2 regions of the Cupriavidus sp. FW305-3-2-15-C-LB2 genome follow, and region 2 is predicted to be linked to the other one. Evidence: predicted binding sites of a transcription regulator. Region 2 holds the regulator's gene; the other holds the start of a gene.
The links. The regulator sigma-54, encoded in region 2, starts transcription at its own class of promoters, with help from an activator protein. The targets are predictions, from matches to a motif close to TGGCANGNAANCTGCTTT.
Positions count from the first base shown of each region.

Region 1: a site for sigma-54 is predicted at 2,270-2,287, ahead of AC3WRR_RS01650 (phenol hydroxylase subunit). Genes of this name have one in related genera too.

Region 1 covers NZ_JBYSZW010000001.1:313,251-318,844, forward strand. The annotation lists gene AC3WRR_RS01640 (GntR family transcriptional regulator) at 1-296, opposite strand, end outside; gene AC3WRR_RS01645 (sigma 54-interacting transcriptional regulator) at 301-1,989, opposite strand; gene AC3WRR_RS01650 (phenol hydroxylase subunit) at 2,323-2,568, shown strand; gene AC3WRR_RS01655 (aromatic/alkene monooxygenase hydroxylase subunit beta) at 2,565-3,560, shown strand; gene AC3WRR_RS01660 (MmoB/DmpM family protein) at 3,593-3,862, shown strand; gene AC3WRR_RS01665 (aromatic/alkene/methane monooxygenase hydroxylase/oxygenase subunit alpha) at 3,913-5,460, shown strand; gene AC3WRR_RS01670 (phenol hydroxylase subunit P4) at 5,477-5,594, shown strand, end outside.
Region 2 covers NZ_JBYSZW010000048.1:34,937-40,530, reverse strand. The annotation lists gene ptsN (PTS IIA-like nitrogen regulatory protein PtsN) at 1-410, opposite strand, end outside; gene hpf (ribosome hibernation-promoting factor, HPF/YfiA family) at 867-1,217, opposite strand; gene AC3WRR_RS27600 (RNA polymerase factor sigma-54) at 1,266-2,747, opposite strand; gene lptB (LPS export ABC transporter ATP-binding protein) at 2,881-3,681, opposite strand; gene lptA (lipopolysaccharide transport periplasmic protein LptA) at 3,750-4,400, opposite strand; gene lptC (LPS export ABC transporter periplasmic protein LptC) at 4,468-5,097, opposite strand; gene AC3WRR_RS27580 (KpsF/GutQ family sugar-phosphate isomerase) at 5,141-5,594, opposite strand, start outside.

The sequences.
Region 1 (5,594 bases), on a different contig from region 2:
AGGTCGGCCACGGACATAGGCGTGACGCGGAAGCCCCGTTGCCCCTCGGCGATCACCAAGGCGTCGCTGACCAGCCGCGTCAGCGCTTCGCGCAGCGTGCCCGCGCCCACGCCGTAGACATCCTTCAGTCGCTCGACGCGCAGCTTGGTGCCCGGTGGATAGTGGCCTTCGATGACGTGCTGCCGCAACTGGTAATAGGCATGCTCGCTAAGCGTGCGCGCTTGCCGACCGTCAAGCTCATCTGGCGGAGCGGGGGCGGGAGCGTTGAGAGCAGGAGGAGGAAAAACGGTAGTCATCTCGCTAGCCCTCCGTGTCTTGCTTGCGGTTGAGACGATAGCTGAGCTGCGCGCGGGATAGTCCGAGCAGTCTTGCGGCGGCGGAAAGGTTGCCGTTGGCACGCTCTACCGCTTCATGCAGCAGCGCGCGCTCCAGCCCCTCGATTCCCTCACTGCACCCCTTCAGCTGGTCGAGTAGGGCCTGGCAATCGATCCCCTTGGCGGTCGGCTGGTGGATCTGCCCAGCATGGTCGACGGTGGCGCCCGCCGGCATGCTCAGGCCGGGGAACAGGTCCGTGGCATCGACGGCGCGATTGGGCCGTGCGAGGATGACCGCCCGTTCGATCAGGTTCTCCAGTTCGCGCACGTTGCCCGGCCATTGATACCGGCGCAGCGACTCGCAGGCGTAGTCGGTCAGCGTCGGCACCGGCTTGCCGTGGATCGAAGCAAACCGCTCCAGCATGGTCTGCGCCAGCGGTTCGATGTCCTCGGCACGCTCGCGCAGCGGAGGGATCAGAACCGGGTAGACATTGAGCCGGTAGAAGAGATCGGCGCGGAAGCGGCCTTCTTTGACAGCCTGCTCGAGGTCGCGGTTGGTCGCGGCGATCAGGCGCACGTCGACCTTACGGCTTTGCGTGGCGCCGAGCCGCTCAATTTCACCTTCCTGCAGCACACGCAGCAGCTTGGCCTGGACATCGAGCGGCAACTCGCCGATCTCGTCGAGGAACAAAGTACCGCCGTCGGCGCGCTCAAAACGGCCCGGGCGCGTGGCCTGCAAGCCAGTGAAGGCGCCTTTCTCCGCGCCGAACAGTTCGGACTCGATCAGCGCATGCGGGATGGCGGCGCAGTTTATGGCGACGAAAGGTAGCTCGGCGCGCGGGCTCAGGCTGTGGAGGGCGCGCGCAAAGCGTTCCTTGCCGACACCGGTCTCGCCGGTCAGTAGCACGGTGACGCGGGTGGGGGCCGCGGTCTCCAGCAAGGTGTAGGCGTTGCGAAAGGCGTTGGACCGGCCCACCAGCCTGGTGCGGTCAGCGTCGGGGGCAATTTCCAGGCGCAGCGATTCGACCTCGGTCTGCAGGTCGCGGATGGTGCTGAGCAGCGAACTGGCGTTGAACCACGACGCCATTTCTTCCCCATCCGGCCATTCTTCCACGGGCTTGCCCACGATCATGCAGTGCTCGTCATGCATGCCCGCACACATGGTCTCCTTGAACAGGATGGTGCGGCCCATGAAGGCGCTGGTGTATCCGGTGGCGTAGCCGATCAGCATCCAGCACACCGGCTCCGCCTGAGGGCCGAACGTGCGCTTGTGCACCTCGGCCTCCCAGGAGTGTTCCCAGCGGTATTCGCCGTAGAACTTGCCAGTAGCGGGATCCGCCTCGAAACAGATCGGCGTGACCTGCACCGAGCCCTCCAGCATGTGCAGCTGCGGGCCCACATTGAACATGTCCTGCAGTGATCCGTTTCTGCGAATAACGCGGGCCAGCGCGGCGTCACGCTCGCCGGAGGCAAAGCCCACGCGCGTGAAAAGCCGCCGGGTCTGGGCCGGGCCCACACTCTCCATCAGTTCCTGCCGCAGCGTGCCGAGGGCGGCAGCGTGGACCAGCACCATCCGCTGGCCGGCGAGCCAGATGCGGCCATCGGCGGCAGAAAAGTGGATCGATCGCCGCAGATCGGCGTCGGTGGGCAGCGGGGGCAGGCGAGACTGCGTCATGTCGTCTCCATCGAGATTTTCTATATTTCTGCGGATTGTGGTGGATGCGTAGCGGTAACGCCGCAGCGCTCGCCGGCTTCACCATTTCATCAAAAAGGGCCTTTCGGTACTTGATCAAAAGATAAAAAACCGCGCGGGATCAACGATTTGAAGCGTCCGCATAAGAGCGGTACCAGATCCGGGAGCGTGCTGGTTAACCAGCATTTTGCAGGCGCGCAGCCAACTTTGACTCAGTACTTTCCCTGAATTATCGAGATTTCTGGTCATGGGCTGGCACCGCTGGCACGCCCCCTGCAATGAAAGGGGCACGGAGGCGACATCGACCCATCGACCATGACCCTGCAGACCCCAGCCAACCAACCATTCGATCCCTGCCGCAAGTTCGTCCGGGTCACCGGCCTCAACCCACGCGGATTCGTCGAATTCGAGTTCGCGGTCGGCGGGCCGGAGATGTTCGTCGAACTGACCTTGCCCATTGACGCATTCGACGCGTTCTGCACCACGCAGAACGTCGTCCGGCTGGATGACTCCGGCAGCGACTTCCACCGCGACCCCACGACCCTCAGGAGCAACCCGTGACAATCGAGCTGAAAACCGTCGACATCAAGCCGCTACGGCAGACCTACGCGCATGTGGCGCGGCATATCGGTGGCGACAAGACGGCCTCGCGCTACCAGGAAGGCATGATGGGCGCGCAGCCCGAGACCAACTTCCACTATCGGCCAACCTGGGATCCGGCGCATCAAATCTTCGACGCCTCGCGCTCGGCGATCCGCATGGCGAGCTGGTACGTGCTGAAGGACCCGCGCCAGTACTACTACGCCTCGTGGACCACGGCTCGCGCGCGCCAGCAGGACACGATGGAATCGAACTTCGAATTCGTCGAGTCGCGCCGGATGATCGACCGGATGCCGGCGGAGGTGGCCAAACACGCGCTCGACCTTCTGGTACCGCTGCGCCACGCCGCATGGGGCGCGAACATGAACAACGCGCAGGTCTGCGCACTGGGTTACGGCACCGCCTTCACCGCGGCGGCGATGTTCCACGCGATGGACAACCTTGGCGTTGCGCAATACCTGACGCGCCTGGCGCTGGCCGTGGCCGGTCCTGAGGTACTCGACGCAGGCCGGCACGCCTGGCTCGAACATCCGGCGTGGCAACCGCTGCGCCACTACGTCGAGGACACCTTCGTCGTCGACGACCCGGTAGAACTGTTCGTCGCCCAGAACCTGGCGCTTGACGGCCTGCTTTACCCGCTGATCTACGACCGTTTTGTCGACGAACGGATCGCCCTGGGCGGCGGCTCTGCGATCGCGATGCTGACGGCCTTCATGCCCGAGTGGCACGAGGAGTCGAAGCGCTGGGTCGATGCCGTGGTGAAGACGATGGCGGCCGAGTCCGAAGAGAACAAGGCGCTGCTGGCGCACTGGACCCGCGACTGGGCCGGGCGTGCGTTTGCCGCGCTGCAGCCGGTCGCCGAGCTGGCCTTCCAGAGCCATGCGCCCGAACTACTCGACGCGGTGCGCGAGCAGTTCCAGACCCGGATCTCGAAACTCGGCATCGCGCTTTGATCGCTCCCCTCACTCGCTCTTAAGGAAAACACATGTCCAACGTATTCATCGCCTTCCAGGCCAACGAGGAGTCCCGTCCGGTGGTCGAGGCCATCCTGGCCGACAACCCGGACGCGGTGTTGGTCGAGTCGCCGGGGATGGTCAAGATCGACGCGCCGGGCCACCTGACCATCCGCCGCCAGACCATCGAGGAACTGACCGGCACGCGCTTCGATCTGCAGCAGATCCAGGTCAACCTGATCACGCTGTCCGGCCATATCGAAGAAGACGACGACACCTTCACGCTGAGCTGGAAGCACTGAACGCCCTGCGCAACGCCGCAGCTGCCCCCAACAAAGAAGGAGACACGAAAATGGAAACCCCGACGCTGAAGAAGAAGCTCGGCCTGAAGGAACGCTACGCCGCCATGACCCGCGGCCTGGGCTGGGACACCACCTACCAGCCGATGGACAAGGTTTTCCCCTACGACCGCTATGAGGGCATCAAGATCCACGACTGGGACAAGTGGGTCGACCCGTTCCGCCTGACCATGGACGCGTACTGGAAGTACCAGGGCGAGAAGGAGAAGAAGCTCTACGCCGTGATCGACGCCTTCACGCAGAACAACGCCTTCCTCGGCGTGACCGACGCGCGCTATATCAATGCGCTCAAGCTGTTCGTGCAGGGCGTGACGCCGCTGGAATACCTGGCTCATCGCGGCTTCGCTCACGTCGGCCGCCACTTTACCGGCGAGGGCGCGCGCGTGGCCTGCCAGATGCAGTCGATCGACGAGCTGCGCCACTACCAGACGGAAACCCACGCGCTTTCCACCTACAACAAGTTCTTCAACGGCCTGCATCACTCCAACCACTGGTTCGACCGCGTCTGGTACCTGTCGGTGCCGAAGTCCTTCTTCGAGGACGCCTACTCGGCCGGGCCGTTCGAGTTCCTGACCGCGGTCAGCTTCTCGTTCGAGTACGTGCTGACCAACCTGCTGTTCGTGCCGTTCATGTCGGGCGCCGCCTATAACGGCGACATGTCGACCGTGACCTTCGGCTTCTCGGCCCAGTCCGACGAATCGCGCCACATGACGCTGGGCATCGAGTGCATCAAGTTCCTGCTGGAACAGGATCCCGACAACGTGCCCATCGTGCAGCGCTGGATCGACAAGTGGTTCTGGCGCGGCTACCGGCTGCTGACGCTGGTGGCCATGATGATGGACTACATGCAGCCTAAGCGCGTGATGAGCTGGCGCGAGTCGTGGGAGATGTACGCCGAGCAGAACGGCGGCGCGCTGTTCAAGGACCTGGCCCGCTACGGCATCCGCGAGCCCAAGGGCTGGCAGGACGCCTGCGAAGGCAAGGATCACATCAGCCACCAGGCCTGGGCGACTTTCTACGGCTTCAACGCGGCCGCCCCGTTCCATACCTGGGTGCCGCAGCAAGACGAGATGGCCTGGCTGTCCGCCAAGTACCCGGAGACGTTCGACCAGCACTACCGTCCGCGCCTGGAGCACTGGGACGAGCAGGCCAAGGCCGGCAACCGGTTCTACATGAAGACGCTGCCAATGCTGTGCCAGACCTGCCAGATCCCGATGCTGTTCACCGAGCCGGGCGACCCCACCAGGCTCTGCACGCGCGAATCGAACTACTTCGGCAACAAGTTCCACTTCTGCAGCGACCACTGCAAGGAGATCTTCGACCACGAGCCGGAGAAATACGTGCAGGCGTGGCTGCCCGTGCACCAGATCTACCAGGGCAACTGCTTCAAGCCGGGCGTGGACCCGAGCGCCGAAGGCTTCGATCCGCTGGCCGCCGTGCTCGACTACTACGAGGTGGAGCCCCGGGACACGATGGATTTCGAAGGCTCGGAAGACCAGAAGAACTTCGCGGCGTGGCGCGGCCAGGCCACCAGCAACTGACCGGCAGGAGACAGCCATGACCGTCAATGCGCTCAAGCCCTACGACTTCCCGCTGATGGACACGGTGGAGAAGTTCCCAGCGCCGCTGCTGTACGTGAACTGGGAAAACCACCTGATGTTCCCGGCACCGTTCT
Region 2 (5,594 bases):
GGCAGCGTGGCCAGCCCTTCACGCATGTCGCGGTCGGAAAGCAGTTGCGCGATTTCGGACAGGATTTCCAGGTGCTGCTGCGTAGCCTGTTCGGGCACCAGCAGGAAGATCAGCAGCGATACCGGCTTGCCATCGGGCGATTCGAACGGAATTGGTTCGGCCAGGCGCATGAACGCGGCCAGCGGCTGCTTCAGGCCCTTGATGCGGCCGTGCGGGATTGCCACGCCGGCGCCCAGGCCGGTGGATCCAAGCGACTCGCGCGCGAACAGGTTGTCCGTCACGATGGCGCGCGCCACACCATGGTTGTTCTCGAAGAGGAGCCCGGCCTGCTCGAACACACGCTTCTTGCTGGTGACGCTGACGTCGAGGGTGATGTTGCCGGGTGGCAGCAATTTGGCCAAACGATTCATGGGCGATGCGCAGGATTTCAGTTAGCGGGCGGACCGTTCCGCCGGGCAGTGGGCTGGCTCCGGCCTGCCGTTGGCCTGGCCGGAGGCGTCCGGCCCATTATAGAGCAGCGACTACTCCCGCATTGTGCAGCGCAACGGGGCAAGCCGGTGCAGAAAGATACATGGTGATGCAATGGTGCCTCCGCGGCGGGGAGCCGGTGCACCGGTGCGGGGCACGGCCAGGATTCCCTCTCTTTGTATGGCGCAGCATACACCTTGGCGCAGCGCTTGCGAACACCCTTGCTCATTCGGGTGAAAAGCATCGGCTCCGGCGCCACAGCCGGGCCGCGCCGCCAGTGCGGGCGCGGCATGCCGGCGGCAACCGGGAACGCGAGGGCGCAAAAAAGCCGCGCTTCTTGGCGCGGCTTGCCTGTTCAATCCTGATTCAGCAGCCCGCTGCGGGGCTGCCGGGCACGGTCATTGCTGCATTTGCGCTGCGGCCATCTGGTACTTGACCGCTTCGCGGTCGTGGCCTTGCACGCGATCCTTGTAGCGGATCACCTGACGGTCCAGCTTGTCGACGAGTGCGTCGATCGCTGCATACAGGTCTTCGTGATGCGCTTCGACAAAGATGTCCTTGCCCTTGAGATGTAGATTGATTTCCGCGTACTGACGCCGGTCCTTTTCTTTATGGTTGTCGACAGAGAGCAGCACACTAACGCCAATGACTTGATCGAAATGCCTGACGATTCGCTCCAGCTTCGTTTCCACGTACTCACGCAGAGGGGGCGTGATGTCCAGGTGGTGTCCACTGATCTTGAAGTTCATAGCGCTTCTCCTTCTGAAAGAGCCTCACCAGGCAGGCGGTGGGCTCGGCTACAAAGACTTGCGGAGATTGACTGCGGGGATCTTCAGGGCTTCGCGATACTTGGCAACGGTGCGGCGTGCGACAACGAAGCCTTGTTCGCCCAGCAGTTCGGCAATGCGACTGTCGGAAAGGGGATTCCTCGGGTCTTCGGCTCCTATCAGTTGCTTGATCAAGGCGCGGATGGCCGTTGACGAAGCCGCGCCACCGGTTTCGGTGGACACGTGGCTGCCGAAGAAGTACTTCAGTTCGAAAGTACCCATCGGCGTTGCCATATATTTATTGGTCGTCACCCGGGAGATGGTTGACTCGTGTAAACCCAGTGTATCGGCAATCTCCCGCAAAACCAAGGGGCGCATGGCGATTTCGCCGTGGCTGAAAAAGTTCTTTTGACGCTCGACAATGGCCTGCGAGACACGCAGGATTGTGTCGAACCTCTGCTGGATGTTCTTGATCAGCCAGCGCGCCTCCTGCAGCTTCTGCTGCAGCCCGGCGGTGCCGGACTCACCCTTTGCGCCACGCAGGATTTGCGCATACATGTCATTGATGCGCAGCCTCGGCATCACATCCGGATTGAGCTGCGCGATCCAGCCGCCGCCTCCCTTGCGCACGAACACGTCCGGCACCACGAAGTCCGCCTCCGGGCGGCTGTATGCATGGCCGGGGTAGGGCGCCAGCGAGCGGATCAGTTCGTGTGCGGACTTCAGCGCCGCTTCATCCACCTGCAGCGCCTTCTTCAGCCGCGTGTAGTCGCGTACTGCGAGCAACTCCAGGTGGCTGGTCACGATGTTCAGGGCCAGTTCGCGCTGCGGGTGCGTCAGGCGCCGCAACTGCAGGGCCAGGCACTCGGCGGCGTTGCGCGCGCCCACGCCGGGCGGGTCGAAGCTCTGCAGCAGCGTGAGGATGGCGTGGACCTCCTCGATCTCGAACTCGAGTTCTTCCGGCAACTCCGTGCAGATCTCCTCAAGCGATGCGCTCAGGTAGCCATCGTCGTCGAGCGATTCGATCAGGAAGATGGCCAGGCCCTTGTCGCGCGCCGAGATCTTCAGCGGCGTGAGCTGTTCCATCAGGTACTCGCGCAGCGTGGGCTCGGCTTCGCGCAGCTGCATCGGCGTTTTTTCGTCCTCGTCGCCCTGGGGGCGGCGGGCAAAGTCGTCCAGGCTCCAGTCGCTGCTGCCATAGTCGTCGCCGTTGCCGCTGTCGCCATAGCTGTCGTCGTCAGCCGCGCCGTCGGCGCGGGCCTCGCCATTGCCCTGCGGCTCTGCCGGCGCGGGCGCCGGTGCGCTCTGCAGGTTGACCGAGCCGTCGGCCGCCACGCGCAGCGGGCTTTCGATCCAGTCGTTCTCGCGTTCGAGCAGAGGGTTTTCCGTCAGTGCCTGTTCGACCTCTTGCTGCAGTTCCAGCGTGGAAAGCTGCAGCAGCCGGATCGACTGCTGCAGTTGCGGGGTCAGGGCCAGATGCTGGGAAAGGCGGAGCTGTAGCGACGGTTTCATGCGACCTATTCTATGCGCATCTTTCCGTTGTTGGAACGGAAATTGCTATCGCTTATGCGGTCTGATCGCTGCTGGCTGTGGCAGGCCCACGTGCGCCCGCGAATAGCCTGCCGCTCCATGGCAGGCCGCTGCATCACATGCGGAAGTTCTCGCCCAGGTAGACGCGCCGCACTGCGTCATTGGCGATGATTTCCTCGGGCTGGCCCGCGGCCAGCACCGTGCCTTCGCTGATGATGTAGGCGTGGTCGCAGATGCCGAGCGTCTCGCGCACGTTGTGGTCGGTGATCAGCACGCCGATATTGCGTGCCTTGAGGAAGCTGACGATGCGCTGGATCTCGCCCACGGCGATCGGGTCCACGCCGGCGAAGGGTTCGTCCAGCAGGATGAAGCGCGGCGACGACGCCAGCGCGCGCGCGATTTCCACGCGGCGGCGCTCGCCGCCCGACAGCGACAGCGCCGGGTTGTTGCGCAGGTGCGCGATCTGCAGGTCGTCGAGCAGCGAATCCAGGCGGCGCTCGATCTCGGCCTTGGGCAGCGGCTTGCCGTTGCTCACCTGCAGCTCCAGCACCGCGCGGATGTTCTCTTCGACGTTGAGCTTGCGGAATACCGAGGCTTCCTGCGGCAGGTACGACAGCCCCATGCGCGCGCGCTCGTGGATCGGCAGGCCGCTGATGTGGTCGCCGTCGAGCACGATATCGCCTTCGTCCAGCGCCACCAGGCCCACGATCATGTAGAAGGAGGTGGTCTTGCCCGCGCCGTTGGGCCCGAGCAGGCCGACCACCTCGCCGCTCTTCACGTCGAGCGAGACGTCCTTGACCACCGTGCGCGAGCCATAGCGTTTCTTCAGGTGGCGCACGACCAGCGTGCTGCCGCCGGCAAGGACGGTGGAGGCTTCGACGGAAGGCTTGTCGGCGATGGTTGCGGTATCGGTCATTGGCACAGTCTGGCGTTCAGGCGTTTCTGGCGCCGGCCGCATGCGATGCACGCAGCCGGCGCCAGGCGTCAGGGTTTGTTGGCAGGCGCGGGCGCCGGCTTCAGGTCCAGCGGCGAGCCGCCGCTGCCCGTGGCGCCGGCCTTCTGGTCCTGGCGCGGCGACAGCACCGCGCGCACGCGGCCGGACGGATTGGCGGCCGCGGCATCGCCGCTACCGCCGCCGGCAGCCGTGTAGAACTCCTTGCGGCTGTCGTAGGTCAGCACCGCGCCGCGGATCTCGTCGACCTGCTTGGCGCCCTGCAGGCGCGCCATGCGGGCATTGCCGATCAGCTTGGAGTACTCCTGCTTGCCGTCGTACTCGATGCGGTCGCCCCAGCCGTCGATGTATTCGTCGACGCCTTCGCGCTTCTGCCGGATGTAGGCCTGCTTGCCCGGCTTGGCGGTGGCCACCGCGAACTGGTAGCCCTCGGGATCGGTGCGCAGTTCGGCGGCGTCGGACTTCAGGATCATGGTGCCCTTGGTCAGCACCACATTGCCGGTCAGCGTATAGATCTGCTTGACGTCGTCATAGCTGGCGTTGTCCGCCTCCAGCACCATCGGCTTGTCGCGGTCCGCGCGCTCGGCCAGGGCGGGCTGGGCCAGCAGGCCGAAGGCCATGGCCAGGGCGAGCAGGGCCGGGGCGGTGCGTCGACGGGACGATGTCGTCAGGGAAGCAGTCATGTTGGCAGGGTTGCTTGAGGGCGTCTGGGTACGTTGGTGCGGGTTGGTGCGGCCCCCGGGCCGGGGCTCAGGACCCCGGCGCGCGGCCAGGGGTCGGCCCGGTGATGATGGTGCCGCGTACATTGCCGAGCAATTGTACTTCGCGCGTGACGTTGTTGAAGATCAGGCCGTTGGCGGTCATCACCGACGGGCCGCGCGTCAGCTTGACCGGCTTGTCGGTCTTGACGATGTCGTCATTGACCAGCAGCTGGAAATAACTGGATGCGGCGGTCAGCTGCGGGTCCTTGGACACGTCCACGCCCTGCTGGCGCATGACGAAGCCGTTGCCGTACAGGTCGATCACCGAACCCTCGGCGTTCATGCGGCCCATATCGGCGCGGGCGGTGACCGGCGGGCGGTCCGGCTCATACGCGCGCATGGCGGGCCGGGTCACCTCGTAGGTCTGGTCATCCTCGAAATGGACCATGCGCTCGCCGGTAAAGCGGATTTTGGTGCTGCCGTCCGGCGCCAGCTCAGTGGCCGAGAAGCGGTCCATGAAGTAGTCGGGCTCATGCTTCTTGGCGCTTTGCGCGGCCGGGTCTTCCTTGGGGGAGTTGATCTGGACCAGCCAGAACGTGCTGCCCGCCACGAAGGCCATCAGCAGCAGCGGCAGCAGCCGCATGACGATGCCGCTGAGGGAGGCGAGGAGTGCCTGCATGGTGTCCTTGGCGTTGTGCCGGTTGTGCCGGGCCCGCGCCCGCTCAGATGACCTTGGCGCGGGTCAGGTCGTGGATATGCAGCGCGCCGGTCAGGCGGCCGTCGTCATCCACCACCAGCAGCTGGTTGATGCGGTTGGCCTCCATCACCTGCACCGCTTCGACGGCGAGCTGGTTCTCGTTGACCACGTGCGGGTTGCGGTGCATGACGTCGCCGATGGGAACGGTCTTCCAGTCGCGCGGGGTTTCCAGAAGGCGGCGCAGGTCGCCGTCGGTGAAGACGCCGATGGCGTGTCCGTCCGGGTCCACCACGGCGGTCATGGCCATGCCCTTGCGGGTGATTTCCATCAGCGCCTGGGCCAGCGGGGTGTTTTCACGCACCTCGGGCACGGCGTTGCCGGTGCGCATCACGTCGCGCACATGGGTCAGCAGCTTGCGCCCGAGCGCGCCGCCGGGGTGCGAGCGCGCGAAGTCTTCCTCGCCAAAGCCGCGCGCATCG